DNA from 2 places in the Neobacillus canaveralius genome. Region 1 is predicted to be linked to the other one. Evidence: riboswitches for the same ligand, from Rfam matches in the RefSeq annotation. Region 1 holds a riboswitch; the other holds the start of a gene.
The links. Region 1 has a riboswitch for glycine ahead of gcvT (glycine cleavage system aminomethyltransferase GcvT). Riboswitches for the same ligand answer to the same signal wherever they lie in the genome.

Region 1 (6,845 bases):
ATGGACAATTTCTTCTAGTTCTTTTAATGGTTCAATTCTTCCGAAGAAATTTGGGTATTGCACGATAACTGCGGCAATTTCTTCATTTGCCAATCCTTTTAATGCTTCAATATCTGTAATCCCATCGTTAACTGGTACTTCAATCACTTCAAGATACTGACCTTTTGCATACGTTTTGAGGACTTCTCTTGACTCAGGATGAACAGCACCAGAAACAATAATCTTTTTGCGTTTTGTATGACCTGCGCTCAACATCGCTGCTTCTGCCAATGCGGTTCCGCCATCATACATGGAGGAGTTTGCTACATCCATACCAGTTAACTCACAGATCATCGTCTGGAACTCAAAAATGGCTTGGAGCTCACCTTGAGAAATTTCAGGTTGATATGGTGTATAGGCTGTATAAAATTCAGAGCGAGAAATAACATGGTCAACAATTACAGGCATATAGTGGTCATAAACTCCTGCACCCAGAAAGGATACATTTGTTTTTAAATCTGCATTACGAGAAGCCATATGGAATAGTTCTTTCATCAATGAAGTCTCAGATTTTGCAGCTTTGATGTTGTATTCACCTTTAAATCTAACCTTTTCTGGTATATCGCTGAATAATTCATCGACGGAGTTAACGCCAATAGTTTCGAGCATTTCCTTTTTATCTGCTTCAGTCATAGGTAAATATCGATGTTTCATAAACCTAATCTCCCCTCGTGTTTACTTTTCTCGTTTATAAAAAGGTGTTGGGACTACTTTCGCCTTCAAGCGTTTTCCGCGAATTTCAACCTCAATTTCTGATTCAAGACCTGCGTATTCGTTTTTAATTAGCACAAGTCCAATATTCTTTTTCAAAGATGGTGATTGCGTTCCAGTTGTCACTTCACCAATCAGTTCCTCACCTTTATAGACAGGGTAGCCATGACGCGGTATTCCACGGTCAATCATTTCAATTCCAACTAATTTTCTTGCTGCACCCTGTTCCCTTTGCTGTTTAAGTACTTCTTTACCGATAAAATCTGCTTCTTTATTTAACTTAACTGCAAAGCCGATACCTGCTTCCAGCGGAGTGATTTCAGGAGACAATTCTTGACCATAAAGAGCAAGAGTTGCTTCAAATCTGAGAGTATCCCTGGCACCTAAACCACAAGGAACAACTCCTTCCTCTTTCCCAGCAGATAAAATCGCCTTCCAAAGTTCAACCGCGTCTGACGCATCGCAATATATTTCAAAGCCATCCTCACCTGTATAGCCAGTTCGTGAGACCAATGCATTTTTCCCATTAATGGTTACTTCCTGTTGGAACTTAAAGAATCCAATAGTACCGAGATCAGTATCACCTGCGAGCTTTTGAAGTACTTTTTCAGCAAGCGGTCCTTGCAGCGCCAATTGAGCCATTTTTTCAGATAGATTATCGATCGAAACATCTCCCTCTAAATGGTCCTCAAGCCATTTATAGTCCTTATCGATATTTGAAGCATTAACAACTAGTAAATAATGATTGTCTTTTAGTTTATAAACAAGCAGATCATCAACAGTGCCACCATTTTCATAGCACATTGCATTATATTGTGCTCCGCCATTATTAATTTTTGAGATGTCGTTAGTTAACATTTTCTGCAAGTAGGACAAGCTGTCCGGTCCGGTGACGATTACTTCCCCCATATGAGAAACATCAAATAAACCAGCTTTTGTACGCACTGCCTCATGTTCTTCCTTGATACTTGAGAATTGAACAGGCAGCTCCCAGCCTCCAAAATCAATCGTTTTGCCACCATATTCCTTATACACTTCAAATAGCGGTGTCCGTTTTAATTGAGTCATCGTTAATCCCCCTTCAACAACTAAAGATGTTTTTCATTTGTTGTTCCATAAATCCAGCGCAAAAAAAACAAAAAAGGACAGAGACCTCCCTTTAACAAAAAGAAGGTCTCTGTCCTTGCACCTGAAAGTTTACCTAAGCTCGGCTTTCCCCTTTGGTGGCTGCCCTAATAGTCAGCGCTCTCCAGAGTTGCGTCAAACAAGAGTTCTTTTGCCTGAGAGATTCACACATTGTGCTTGCTCCTTCGGCGCTACATTTGTAGTCTCTCCCCTTGTCATCATCCGCATTATAATATTTTCACATTAGGGTCATACTAAAATATACATCTAAAAAAATTATTTTATTGCAATAGTTAAAACATTCAAACCTATCACCATCCTACCATTAAAGCATAAGGTGAGCAATAAATTTTTGTGCATAAGGAGCTGAAAACATGAGTGTTGAAATACAATTTGATTCCTCCTGGCAGGATGAATTTTTACATAGAATTGAGAACGATGGACCATGGGGAAATTGGGACCTTTTCAAACTGGCAGTTGGCGTTGAAAAACACCTGATTATTCCTGAATTTGAAGGCTTACAAGCACCCAATCATTTGCCTAATCTGACCCCGCTTCCACACCAGCTCGAAACGGCAAAACAAGTAATAGAGAATATGAATGGAAAGGCCATTCTCGCCGATGAAGTTGGGCTTGGAAAAACGATAGAAGCTGGTCTTATTTTAAAAGAATACATGATTCGCGGGCTCGTAAAAAAAGTTCTCATCCTTGTTCCAGCTTCATTAGTAACCCAATGGGCTTATGAATTGAATAGTAAGTTTTTTATCCCTGCGGTTTCTCAAAAGAAAAGCTATGTTTGGGAACAATGCGATGTCGTTGTATCGTCTATTGATACGGCAAAACGGGATCCACACCGTGATATTATCTATAAGCAGGACTACGATTTAATTATTATTGATGAGGCTCACAAACTTAAGAACAACAAGACAAAAAACTATGAGTTTGTTCAAAATCTGAAGAAGAAGTTTTGTCTGCTTCTCACTGCTACCCCCATTCAAAATCGGATTGGGGAAATTTTTAACCTCGTATCCCTATTAAAACCAGGGCATTTAGGCAGTGAAACAGCATTCTTTGATAAATACAAACGGGATGCACGCTCATTAAATGATAATGAGCATTTAAAAGAGCTGGTTAATAAGGTAATGATTCGTAACCGGCGTGCCGATACAGGTATTGAATGGACCAAAAGACATGTTGAAACTATACCGATTGAATTTACACCTCAGGAAAAAGAATTGTACAAAGCTATCACTGATTTAAAGAGCGAAGGCGATTGGGTCCAAACAAGCGCATTCTCGGTGATGACTCTACAGAGAGAAGCCTGCAGCAGTAGAGAAGCAGTTTTTTATACGCTTAAAAACATGCTCCAGAAAAAAGAAAACCCTACCAAGGAATTTGAAGACCAGATTCAACATTTAATTTCAAAAGTGGAAGCAGTTTCAAGCAACTCTAAAGCGGAAAAGGCTTTAGAATTGATTCAAAAGATAGATGATAAGGTAATTATTTTTACTGAATACAGAGCAACCCAAATGTACCTGCAATGGTATTTAAAACAAAACGGGATATCATCAGTTCCGTTCCGCGGAGGCTTTAAAAGAGGTAAAAAAGACTGGATGCGCGAACTCTTTCAGAAGCATGCACAGGTACTCATCGCGACTGAAGCGGGTGGTGAAGGAATTAACCTTCAATTCTGTAATCATATTATTAATTTCGATTTACCGTGGAATCCTATGAGACTGGAGCAAAGAATCGGAAGGATCCATCGTCTTGGGCAGGAAAAGGACGTTATGATCTATAATTTTGCAATCCAGAACACAGTGGAGGAACATATATTAAAGCTACTATATGAAAAAATTGAACTATTTGAAAAAGTTATAGGTGATTTGGACGATATTTTAACGAAGTTAGACTTTGGCAGTATTGAAGATCATCTAATTGATATTTTTGGACAATCCTGTTCTGAAGGAGAAATGAGGATTAAGATGGAAAATCTTACATCAATGATTGATCTGGCTAAAGATATGCAGAAGGAGGATTCACATGCAGCAGCTGGAAATTCATAACTTTCTGATACGCTATTTTCAGGCTAATGAATGTGAAATAACAGAAAATGGTCCAGGATACTTAACAGTTCAATTAACAATCGAACTCGATAAGGAATTAATGAACCGACCTTTTTATTGGCATTACCTAGAAAAAACGGGCGGGATACCAAATCCGATGAAGCTTACGTTTATTACCAACCCACAGATAACACCTGAACATATTAAGGGAGAAACCGTTCATTTTGGTTCTCCCCGCCTGCACCAAATTTTTCAATCAACAAAAAAGCTGGCTAGCTATATCAGGCTTTATGAGAATCACCGTAATAGTCAACAACAAACTCCATTAATGCCTTGGCTTTGTATGAATGTTAAGATCTCGTATCAATGCGACCGTAAGCGGGATATTTATAAATCAATCGGTTTGCAGCTCATTAACGGACAAATGATTGAGGATTTTCATGATCGACTACAGAATGTCCAACTTACACCGAAAATACCGGATTATTCGTTTACACTTTCACCTCTTGTTAAGCCAAAAAGCGGAATGTCAAGAATCGAAAACTATCTAAAAGCTGTCATTAATGAAGATGATCATACTTGGGCAGAGGATGCCCGGAAACGTTGGGAGCAAGATTTACGTCTTCTTGATCATTTTTACGAGGATGCGGAAGAAGAAAATGAAAGTTACGAAACAGAAAAAAAAGCCTTGCAAGACCAATATGAACCAAAAATAAACATTTCATTTATAAATGGAGGATTGTTTTATTTAACCGATAATGCTGTGTAAAAGATTAAAGAAGCAGATTTTGAATCTGCTTCTTTACTCTTTTCTTCTTCTGTTTTTCACTTCAATATAAAATATATAGGGAAGTATCCCAAACCAACGATACCAAAAAGACGCTCTTGTTTGTTTTCGTTCTTCCCGGAGCCGTTTTCTTTCATCCTTTGGCTGGTCCGCATATTTAACAAGAGTTTGAGTCATATATTTTACATAATCATTCGTTTTCATGGACACACCTGCCTTCATTCTTCACTAAAAGTATGTCCATGTTTTAATTTTTCAAACAACTATTAACCTTAATAAATTTCAATCCACTTTATCATTCTTTTCGAAGAAATATCGAAAAAACCGCGTCCTACCACTGTTTCACCTGTTTGCATTCTAAGAGTAAAGTTGATTTTCTGTACGGTTCCAATCGGAATGTCACTTTGAAATCCCATGCTTCCCTTTAAATAGGTAAAGGTACCTTTGTCTGGAATAACACTACCCGATTGCATGATTTCTTCTACTTTTTTAACAGAAGAATGAAAATAATATTCCTCCTGAAGGATTAGGTTGGTTTCATGAGCCAATTTCCTTTCGGTTAACAGTTGTTCTACACGAAAGGAGAAGAGTAAAAGAAAAAGGATAAGCACTGCTAAAGTTAATGGGTATGTAAATCCTTGTTCGTTATTCCTCATACGACCGGAACCCATTGAATATAGGAATGCACTACCACATTGTACTCTTTCCCCCAAACATCTTTTACAATAATTTTTACGGAGTTATTAATCCTGGTAAAAGTGACGGAGGATACATTTTGCAGTAATATCTCATGCCCCGAAGAATTAACACGCCTTCTTAAGTTACTTCCATATTTTTCGTAGTTAATACTTTCACTATTATTCGTTAGTACCAGTCTCCCTGACACCACCTCCACTTTAGAGCTAATACGAATTTCTTTTTTTACCTGACTGCAAAAAACATCCCATTCCATTTCCTGAAGCCTTCCATTTGAATCTTTATTTTCTAAAACAATTTGAAGAACAGGAACCATGAAAAATACTATGGTCATAAAAATTGAAAAGGCAAAAAGCACTTCAAGGAGAGTAAAGGCTTTATCATTCGGGTACTTTACAAATCTCTGTTCTTGGGTGGAAGGCAGTTTCATCAACTTTTACACACACCTCCTTTTGTCCAATATCTGACGATTGATTCCAATAAATCTTATATTCTGTTCCATTATGAAAAATGGAGTAATTTGAGCTTGTTCTATCTTCTGTTAAATTTGCTTGGAGTTCTTCAAATAAAAACTGAGCAGCCTTTTTATCCCTCACAAGCTGTTGAGATTGATGGGATAATTCCATTAATAACGGCATAAAAAACATGCCTATCATAAACCATGCAGATAATGATAATAGGAGCTCTAGTAAAAAGAATCCATCATTCTTCCATAACATAAAACCGTCCCTTTCCAATCAAAAGAGTTAATCGGTAGTTTTTTTGTTGTGTCCGAATATATAATGTACCGAATCTGTCTACATTGCCATTCGAATTAAATTTAAATACTAATTGAATCGTTCCTTGTGTCACAGTAATCGTTGGAGAATGATGTCTTTCAACTAGCTGTTTATTGCCTGTACTGATGAGATACATGTGCTCATGATCATAAAAGATAACTTTTACTTCCATTTGATGAGCAATAGCATATTGCTGACCATAATATAAGTCCGCTTTTAATTGGGAAATAAACGCCTTATCAGTTGCTGAATAGTATTGTGGCTTTATGCTAAAGGCAGTTATCGAGGAGATGATTAGAAAGATGGAGAGAACAATCAACGATTCTATTAGTGTAAATCCCTTTTGATTGCGGAGCATTATGTTGTTGGTACTGCCGTTACTTTACCTTCTGAATCAATCTGTACATTTTTTGTTCCATTTGGACAACCAGTATCATTAATTAGATATCCATCCGTAATTAAATTTGCCATTGTTGGCACCTTATTATTTTCCATAATATAAGACTGCACCTGGGCTTGAACCATTTTCACAAAAGCCTCACAGCCTTTGTTGTTTATATTTGTATTATGCTTTGCGACATTTGGAATTGTAATAATTAATAAAACCGAAATAACCAGCATGACTATCATCATTTCAACAAGAGT
Region 2 (6,845 bases), 3.3 Mb from region 1:
AAAAACCCCTTCAAAATTGTCCATCACATATTGATTGTTATCTTCTGTATCTTCAATTTCATAAAAAACAAGTGTCTGAACATCATCCGCAATTGCACTTTTAATCTTGATTTTCACCCCATTGCTCTCCGCTTCAAGGTAAAGACTTTCACCAAGGTCCTTCTGAAGAAATGTACGCAATTCCTGGTCTTCTTCTATCCATGTATAGTAGAGGTTGGAAAACACCCTTGTAAAAACTTCTATACTCATTAATAATGCGAATACACCTGCAAAAACAAGACCTTTTCTTATACGTTTCTTGTTCTTCCGTTGTCTATGCTTCTCGTTTTCTGCCAGCCTATCTTTCACCTTCTCCATGAAACCAGATGGCACATGTAATTCTTCCATCTTTTCAGTAAGATTTACCAAGGTTACCATGACTTCCTGAAATGCCGCCAAATCCTCCTGACACTCTTCGCAATGATATAGATGTTTCTCTAAATCAATCTTTCTTGGTCGGTCTAGAGTTCTTTCTAGGTAATCGATGTAACCCTCATGATACTGCTTACAGCCATTATAGGTTGCTCTATCCCCCATTACTTTGCGAAATGACTGAATCCCCGAAAACAAAAGCTCTTTCATCTTTTCCACAGAAACTTGGAGTAGTTTTGCACCTTCCTCCTTAGAGATTCCTTTTATATATGTAAGGACCATCGCTTCTCTCTCGTTCTCTTTCAATTGATCAAGTGCGTTAAACAACTCCTGTTGCGGTTCACTTTCCTTTGGAACTTTTAAACTCCTCCCATTAGAAAGCTCTCGACAGGTTTGTATGAAAATGGATGTAACCCACGTTTCAAATGATGTTTTACTTTTAAATCGCGGCCATTCTTTATGGACTTTTACAATAGTATTATAAAAAAGCTCCTCCATTTGGTGCTGATTCCTAAGATAGGACCAACCAAGCGTATAGAACGATTGTCTATGCTCATCGAACCAATCAACGATGGAATCCATGTCTTTTTCTATAATTGATGTGGTTAAATTTGAATCTATTTTTGGGATCATAGTTGTGTTCCCCCCTTTACCATACTCAATAAACCATTTTCTATCTCTTCAATAGGCCGCTCTATGCTTTATTCGACAATTTACTTAAATTTCCTCTTTCTTGAATTTTTCTAAACCGTTTTCCATTAAAATAAAGAAGGAACATCTCTTATTACGAGATGTCCCTTCTTAATTTATTATCGAGCTAAAACATTGGTACTAGCTCTCTCTTTCTTACCATGCAGTAAATAGTAAAGAGCAGAAGAAATCAACACTACAGCTCCTAGGATTATATAAAGAGTACTATAGCTTGAGTATGGGAGAGCGAATCCAAGCAAATAAGGACCGAACCCCAGACCTGCGTCAAGAAATATGAAGAAAGTAGAAGTGGCAAGACCCATACGTTGAGGGGGAGTCAGCTTAACAGCAATAGCCTGTGTGCATGACTGCATATTACCAAATCCTAGTCCAATAAATATACCCGCTACTAACAAAGAGGTGCTGCTGTGAGCGAAACCTAAAAGCAGCATTCCTGCTGCAAAAAGAACAAAGGCCGGATACATCACATAGTTTGCCCCTTTGACGTCCATTAAACGGCCTGTGAATGGACGTGAAACTAATACTGCTAATGAATACACTAGAAAGAAGAAACTTGCTGCACGAACCATGTTAATTTCAATTGCATAGAAATTAATAAAAGAGAGAACACTTGAATAACAGAACGCTATAACTAATGTAATCAATGCAATCGGAACTGCCTTTGGCTCAATAAAATGAGAGAGTTTGAGTCCTTTTATTTCTGATGGCTTGTTTGCTGTTTCTAGTGGTAGCACAGACACAAAGAAAGCTGTAATTAGACTGAAGATTCCTAAAGCAAAGCACAGACCAAAAATTAATTGAGTACTTGTATGTTGGCTCATATATAGCCCAATGAAAGGTCCGATTGCTGTAGCCAATGTCGTACTCATACTGTAATAGCCAATACCTTCTCCTTTTCTTCTATTCGGGATAATCTGAGCCACAATCGTTCCTGTTGCTGTGCTTGCGATCCCCAGAGTAATACCATGTAATAACCGGGTAATTAGCAGGAATGTAATACCCAAATGGATAAAATATAAAGACGTTGTTAAAATATAAAGAATTAATCCAATAAACAACGTTCTTTTACGACCAATTGAATCGATACTGCGGCCAATAAACAGACGCCCAATTAGTGTTCCAACTATGAAAATCCCGGTAACAAGCCCGGCCTGGCTTGCAGAAGCATGATATTCATCTACCGCATAAACACCTATTATCACGATTAATAAATAAAAGACTAACGTTAACAAAAAATTGACGCTGGATACAATGATAAAATCCTTTGTCCATAATTTAGGTTTACTCACTTTTTCTTCCATCGCCTTTCATAATATTTCCCTGTATTTTAGGAAGAGTTTGAAACGTAATCATTTGCTCTTCATTAGCGATACCATCCATAACCCTATTTTCTAAATCCGTTATTTCTTTTCTACATGCCTGGTAAACCTCTTCTCCTACTTCTGTTAACTGAATGACCTTTTCTCGCCTATCCATACCAGGAATTTGCTTCACAATTTGTAGACCTTCCAAACGTTGAACCCTCCTGGTAACGGTTGGTTTTTCAACATTATATTGATTTGCAATATCTACAAGTGTCGAAGGTCCATTGTTTTTTATATAAAAAATTACTTGCCATAAAGAATAAGAAAGCTCATAAGTACTCATTAGTTCATTCAATCTAGTTATAAGTGGTCTATACAGACTTAAATAACGCTGAAAAAAACCTTCCAATTCTCTCTCCCCCTCACACGTAAAATAGTTACCATAGATAACTGTTACCGAAGATAACCATATGTTTTTTATAAAGAAAAGTCAAGTGGTATGGCTTATCCAGCACTTGACTGAATCATAATGAGATCCTATTTACTCAAGAAGACATGCTCATAAATTGGTACCTAACGTATATTGTTGATAACTACCTTTTTAGGAGAGATGTGCTTTGTACTACTATTATCGTCCATATTTGAACCACTTCTATCACGGTTCTTACAATCCTATGCAATATCAATATCTAATCAATGGAAGTCCCTACCGGTATAGAAATAATCGTTCTGCAACGAGGGTTAAATCCTTCTCTAAAGAGGAAGCAGCAGCAATTGCTTTACTTTTAGGAATTGATTTTAATAAAAGCAAGTTTGATTTAGATGAGTTTTGGATGGGAGTAAATATAGAGCTTGAACATGGAAAAATATCCAGCCAAACTAATGTCACAGGAGATGATCCAATTGCTACTGGAAAAATTGCATTGGCTCATCTTAATGAGTTTCCTGATTACTACAAAAGATTAAAGGTACTTGAGGAAGAAGCAAAGGCCTATTGGAAAAAATAATTAATTGGGTAACTTAAATGTACAAACCTTTGAGTCACTCAGTTTTAGTGTAAATAAGTGATTACCAACAAAAGAGCGCCTTTCAATGTGAAAAGCGCTCTTTTATATTTGCTTCTATGCTGATAGTTTGATATCTTTATCCTTTTTTCTTCTATTAGAATACAAAATAAATAACAGTACAAACCATAGCGGTGTCAACAATAAGGCAGGGCGTGTTTCTTCCGCAACCATCATAATGATGAGAATTATTGCAAACAACGTTAGGACAGCATAATTAATAAATGGTGTGAATGGTGCTTTAAATGTTGATTTTGCCTGTAACTGCGGCTGTGTTTTCTTGTATTTTATATGACAAAGGAGAATGACTCCCCAGACCCAAATAAAACAAATCGCACTAATGGTTGTTACTATTCCAAAAGCTTGTGCCGGAATAAGTTTACTTAAAAGTGCACCGACTGATACCACAAGCGTGGATGTCAATAATGCGTTGCTTGGTACATAATTTTTATTCAGTTTTGCAAAATTGGATGGCGCCTGATCATTTTTGCTTAAATTGAAAAGAATCCGGCTTGTTGAAAACAAACCGCTGTTACAAGCAGAAGCGGCTGAAGTTAATACGACAAAATTAATAATTCCTGCGGCTATTGGAATTCCGACTAAACTAAACGTTTTAACAAACGGACTTTCCGCTGCATTTAGCTCTGTCCATGGATTCACACATAATAGGATAATCAATGCACCAACGTAGAAAAAAAGAATTCTTGCAGGAATTTTATTAATAGCTGATGGGATGTTTTTTTCTGGATTTGAGGTTTCCGCTGCGGATACACCCACTAATTCAACACCGACATATGCAAACACGACCATTTGGAATGAAAGCAAGAAACCTGAAATTCCGTTTGGAAACAGGCCACCATGTTCCCAAAGATTTTGCACTGATACCGTTCCTGCATCGGTCTTGAATCCCATGACTAGCAAAATAACCCCAATGCCAATTAATACGACAATCGTAATTACTTTTATTAAAGCAAACCAAAACTCCAATTCTCCAAAAAGCTTTACCGTTAATAGATTGAGTCCTAATAAGATGATTAAACTGATGATAGCAGGTACCCATTGTGGAATATCAAACCAATACTGTACATAGACTCCAACTGCAATAACATCAGCCATAGCAACCATAATCCAACAAAACCAATACGTCCAGCCAGTTACAAACGCTGCCCGAGGTCCAAGATAATCTTCCGCAATGTCTGTAAAAGATTGATAACCCGCTTTAGACAGCAGAAGTTCTCCCAGCGCCCTCATAACAAAAAAGACGGCAATACCCACGATTAAATAAGCAAGGATGATGGATGGTCCTGCCAGTTGAATTGCTTTACCTGAACCTAAGAATAATCCAGTACCAATAGTACCGCCAATTGCAATTAATTGAACATGCCGATTTTTTAAATCCCTCTTTAATTCTTGCTGTGCCATACCTGTTTCCTCCTTAAAAATAATGTGAAACGATGATCAATAAATTATCCCAATAAAAAAAGAGATTGGAAGTTCTCCAATCTCTTAGGTCTAAGAATAACAAATAATAGTTGTCATGCTAAAGATTATCTGCACGACAAATAAATATTCAGTACTCTTCTGTCCTTTTGCCTGAGATTGTGAACCCTTCGGCGCCGCGGTATTACTGCGGTCTCTCCAGAAGCTGCTCCTGCTATAGTTTGATCCATAGCATTCATAGCTGCTAATTATTAAATTTTTTACTGAAATAATATTTTCAATATTTTATTATTTTAATAGTAGTTAAATAATTTGTCAACAACAAAACCATATTACATTCTTTTATTTCATATTTGCCACTCAATGGACCTCTTTAAAGGTATCTAGAAAAATATAATTAAACACATCTCAAAAAGCAAAACGCCTCTTACCATATGTAAGAAACGTTTGAAACCTAAGAATAAACTGAAGTAGTTGTTATGAAATTAATAAATTCTCTAACCACTGATAAATCCTTTGTTGATTCTCGATAATTCATCCAACTTTCAAGGACAAATTCTTCATTTTCAACTGTCTCTAAATCAATTATATGTAATGAGTCACTTGGCTCAAGACAAAAAGAAGGAACAAAGGCAACCCCTAAACCGTTTATAACCATCTTTTTACAGGTTTCTACATAATCAGTTTCCATTGTAATCAATGGATCAGTTGCGAAGTTTTTTTGCCACCAGCTAGTAAACACCCTCTTAATAGCAGGAGTAGCGATATAAATAAGGTTTTGATTTGGAAGGTCTTCCATGGAGATTTTATTTTTGGAAATCAAACAAATAGTATTTCGATCGATTAGCACTTTTTGCTCTCCCCATTTATGTCCTGCACTTTCAATTCCAATATGAATTTCTCCATCCTCTAATAGCTTCATAATCTCTCTTCCTAAACCAGTTTTAAGTTGAATTTTCACCTTAGGAAATGCTTTAGTAAAGCTAGCTAGAATAGGAGGCAGCATGTAGATAGCAAAATTATTGGCAGCACCAAGTCGCAACGTACCTTGGACTTCGTTCCCCATATTTTGTACCTGTTCGATAAGATTGTCTCTTTGATGTAATAGATTTTTTGAACTTTCAACCAGAAATTCCCCCTGCAAAGTGAATTGAACTCCTTTATTCCCCCTTATAAGCAGGTCTATATTAAGTTCCTTTTCCAATTGATGAATCCGATACGTAATTGCAGGCTGCGAAATAAACAATCGGTCTGCTGCCTTTTTTATGTTCTTTTCTTCATAGATAACTTGTAGAATTGCCAAATCTCGAAAGTCCATTTACAGCACCCTCCCTTTTTTGCTATAAAATTCCTTATGCTTTTGCTATAAAAAACGAGTATTTTCGTTGAAACCGAATTCATACTACAATCTTACTATAACGAACCGGTTTTTTATGAAGTTAAAAGATATTTTTTAGTGTCTATATTTTGACCATTTAATAGTTCCATATAGAAGGGATGATGTAACCGTGATGAAAATATCAATCACATCGTATACAACAGATTTAACAGATGGAGATTTACGGCAATTAAGTCAGTTAGGTGTAGACTGCATCGACTTTGGAAAAGGTTCTGCTTTTGCTGGTGTAAAAGAACAAGGCTATCCCGATTTAGACCAATTGTTGAAGTTAAGAAGAAGAATTCGTTCTTATGGAATGGATATCAATCGTGTAACTTTGCCTGATATGACTATGAAATTTATGAATAATGAACCCGGCAGTGAGAAAGAACTAGAAAACTCAATAAATGCGATAAAAGTTTTTGGTGAAGCCAGAGTGCCACTTGTTAGACAAAGATTTGAAGGAGATGTATTCCCGCATTTAACAACTAAATACCGTTCCTTTCAGAGAGGTGGAATGATTGCTCGGGGAGAAAG

Region 2: linked by a shared signal. The riboswitch ahead of ABC255_RS24450 (amino acid permease) and the one ahead of gcvT (glycine cleavage system aminomethyltransferase GcvT) in region 1 are both predicted to bind glycine.

What each region holds. Positions count from the first base shown of each region.
Region 1 covers NZ_JBDFLL010000001.1:1,673,984-1,680,828, reverse strand. The annotation lists gene gcvPA (aminomethyl-transferring glycine dehydrogenase subunit GcvPA) at 1-693, opposite strand, end outside; gene gcvT (glycine cleavage system aminomethyltransferase GcvT) at 715-1,818, opposite strand; glycine riboswitch at 2,009-2,097, opposite strand; gene ABC255_RS08300 (DEAD/DEAH box helicase) at 2,250-3,938, shown strand; gene ABC255_RS08295 (YqhG family protein) at 3,916-4,707, shown strand; gene ABC255_RS08290 (YqzE family protein) at 4,741-4,929, opposite strand; gene comGG (competence type IV pilus minor pilin ComGG) at 4,998-5,396, opposite strand; gene comGF (competence type IV pilus minor pilin ComGF) at 5,378-5,851, opposite strand; gene comGE (competence type IV pilus minor pilin ComGE) at 5,802-6,140, opposite strand; gene comGD (competence type IV pilus minor pilin ComGD) at 6,124-6,558, opposite strand; gene comGC (competence type IV pilus major pilin ComGC) at 6,558-6,845, opposite strand, start outside.
Region 2 covers NZ_JBDFLL010000001.1:4,991,052-4,997,896, forward strand. The annotation lists gene ABC255_RS24430 (DUF4179 domain-containing protein) at 1-1,044, opposite strand, end outside; gene ABC255_RS24435 (MFS transporter) at 1,221-2,423, opposite strand; gene ABC255_RS24440 (MarR family winged helix-turn-helix transcriptional regulator) at 2,404-2,835, opposite strand; gene ABC255_RS24445 (DUF5661 family protein) at 3,044-3,433, shown strand; gene ABC255_RS24450 (amino acid permease) at 3,548-4,912, opposite strand; glycine riboswitch at 5,062-5,142, opposite strand; gene ABC255_RS24455 (LysR family transcriptional regulator) at 5,385-6,248, opposite strand; gene ABC255_RS24460 (mannonate dehydratase) at 6,442-6,845, shown strand, end outside.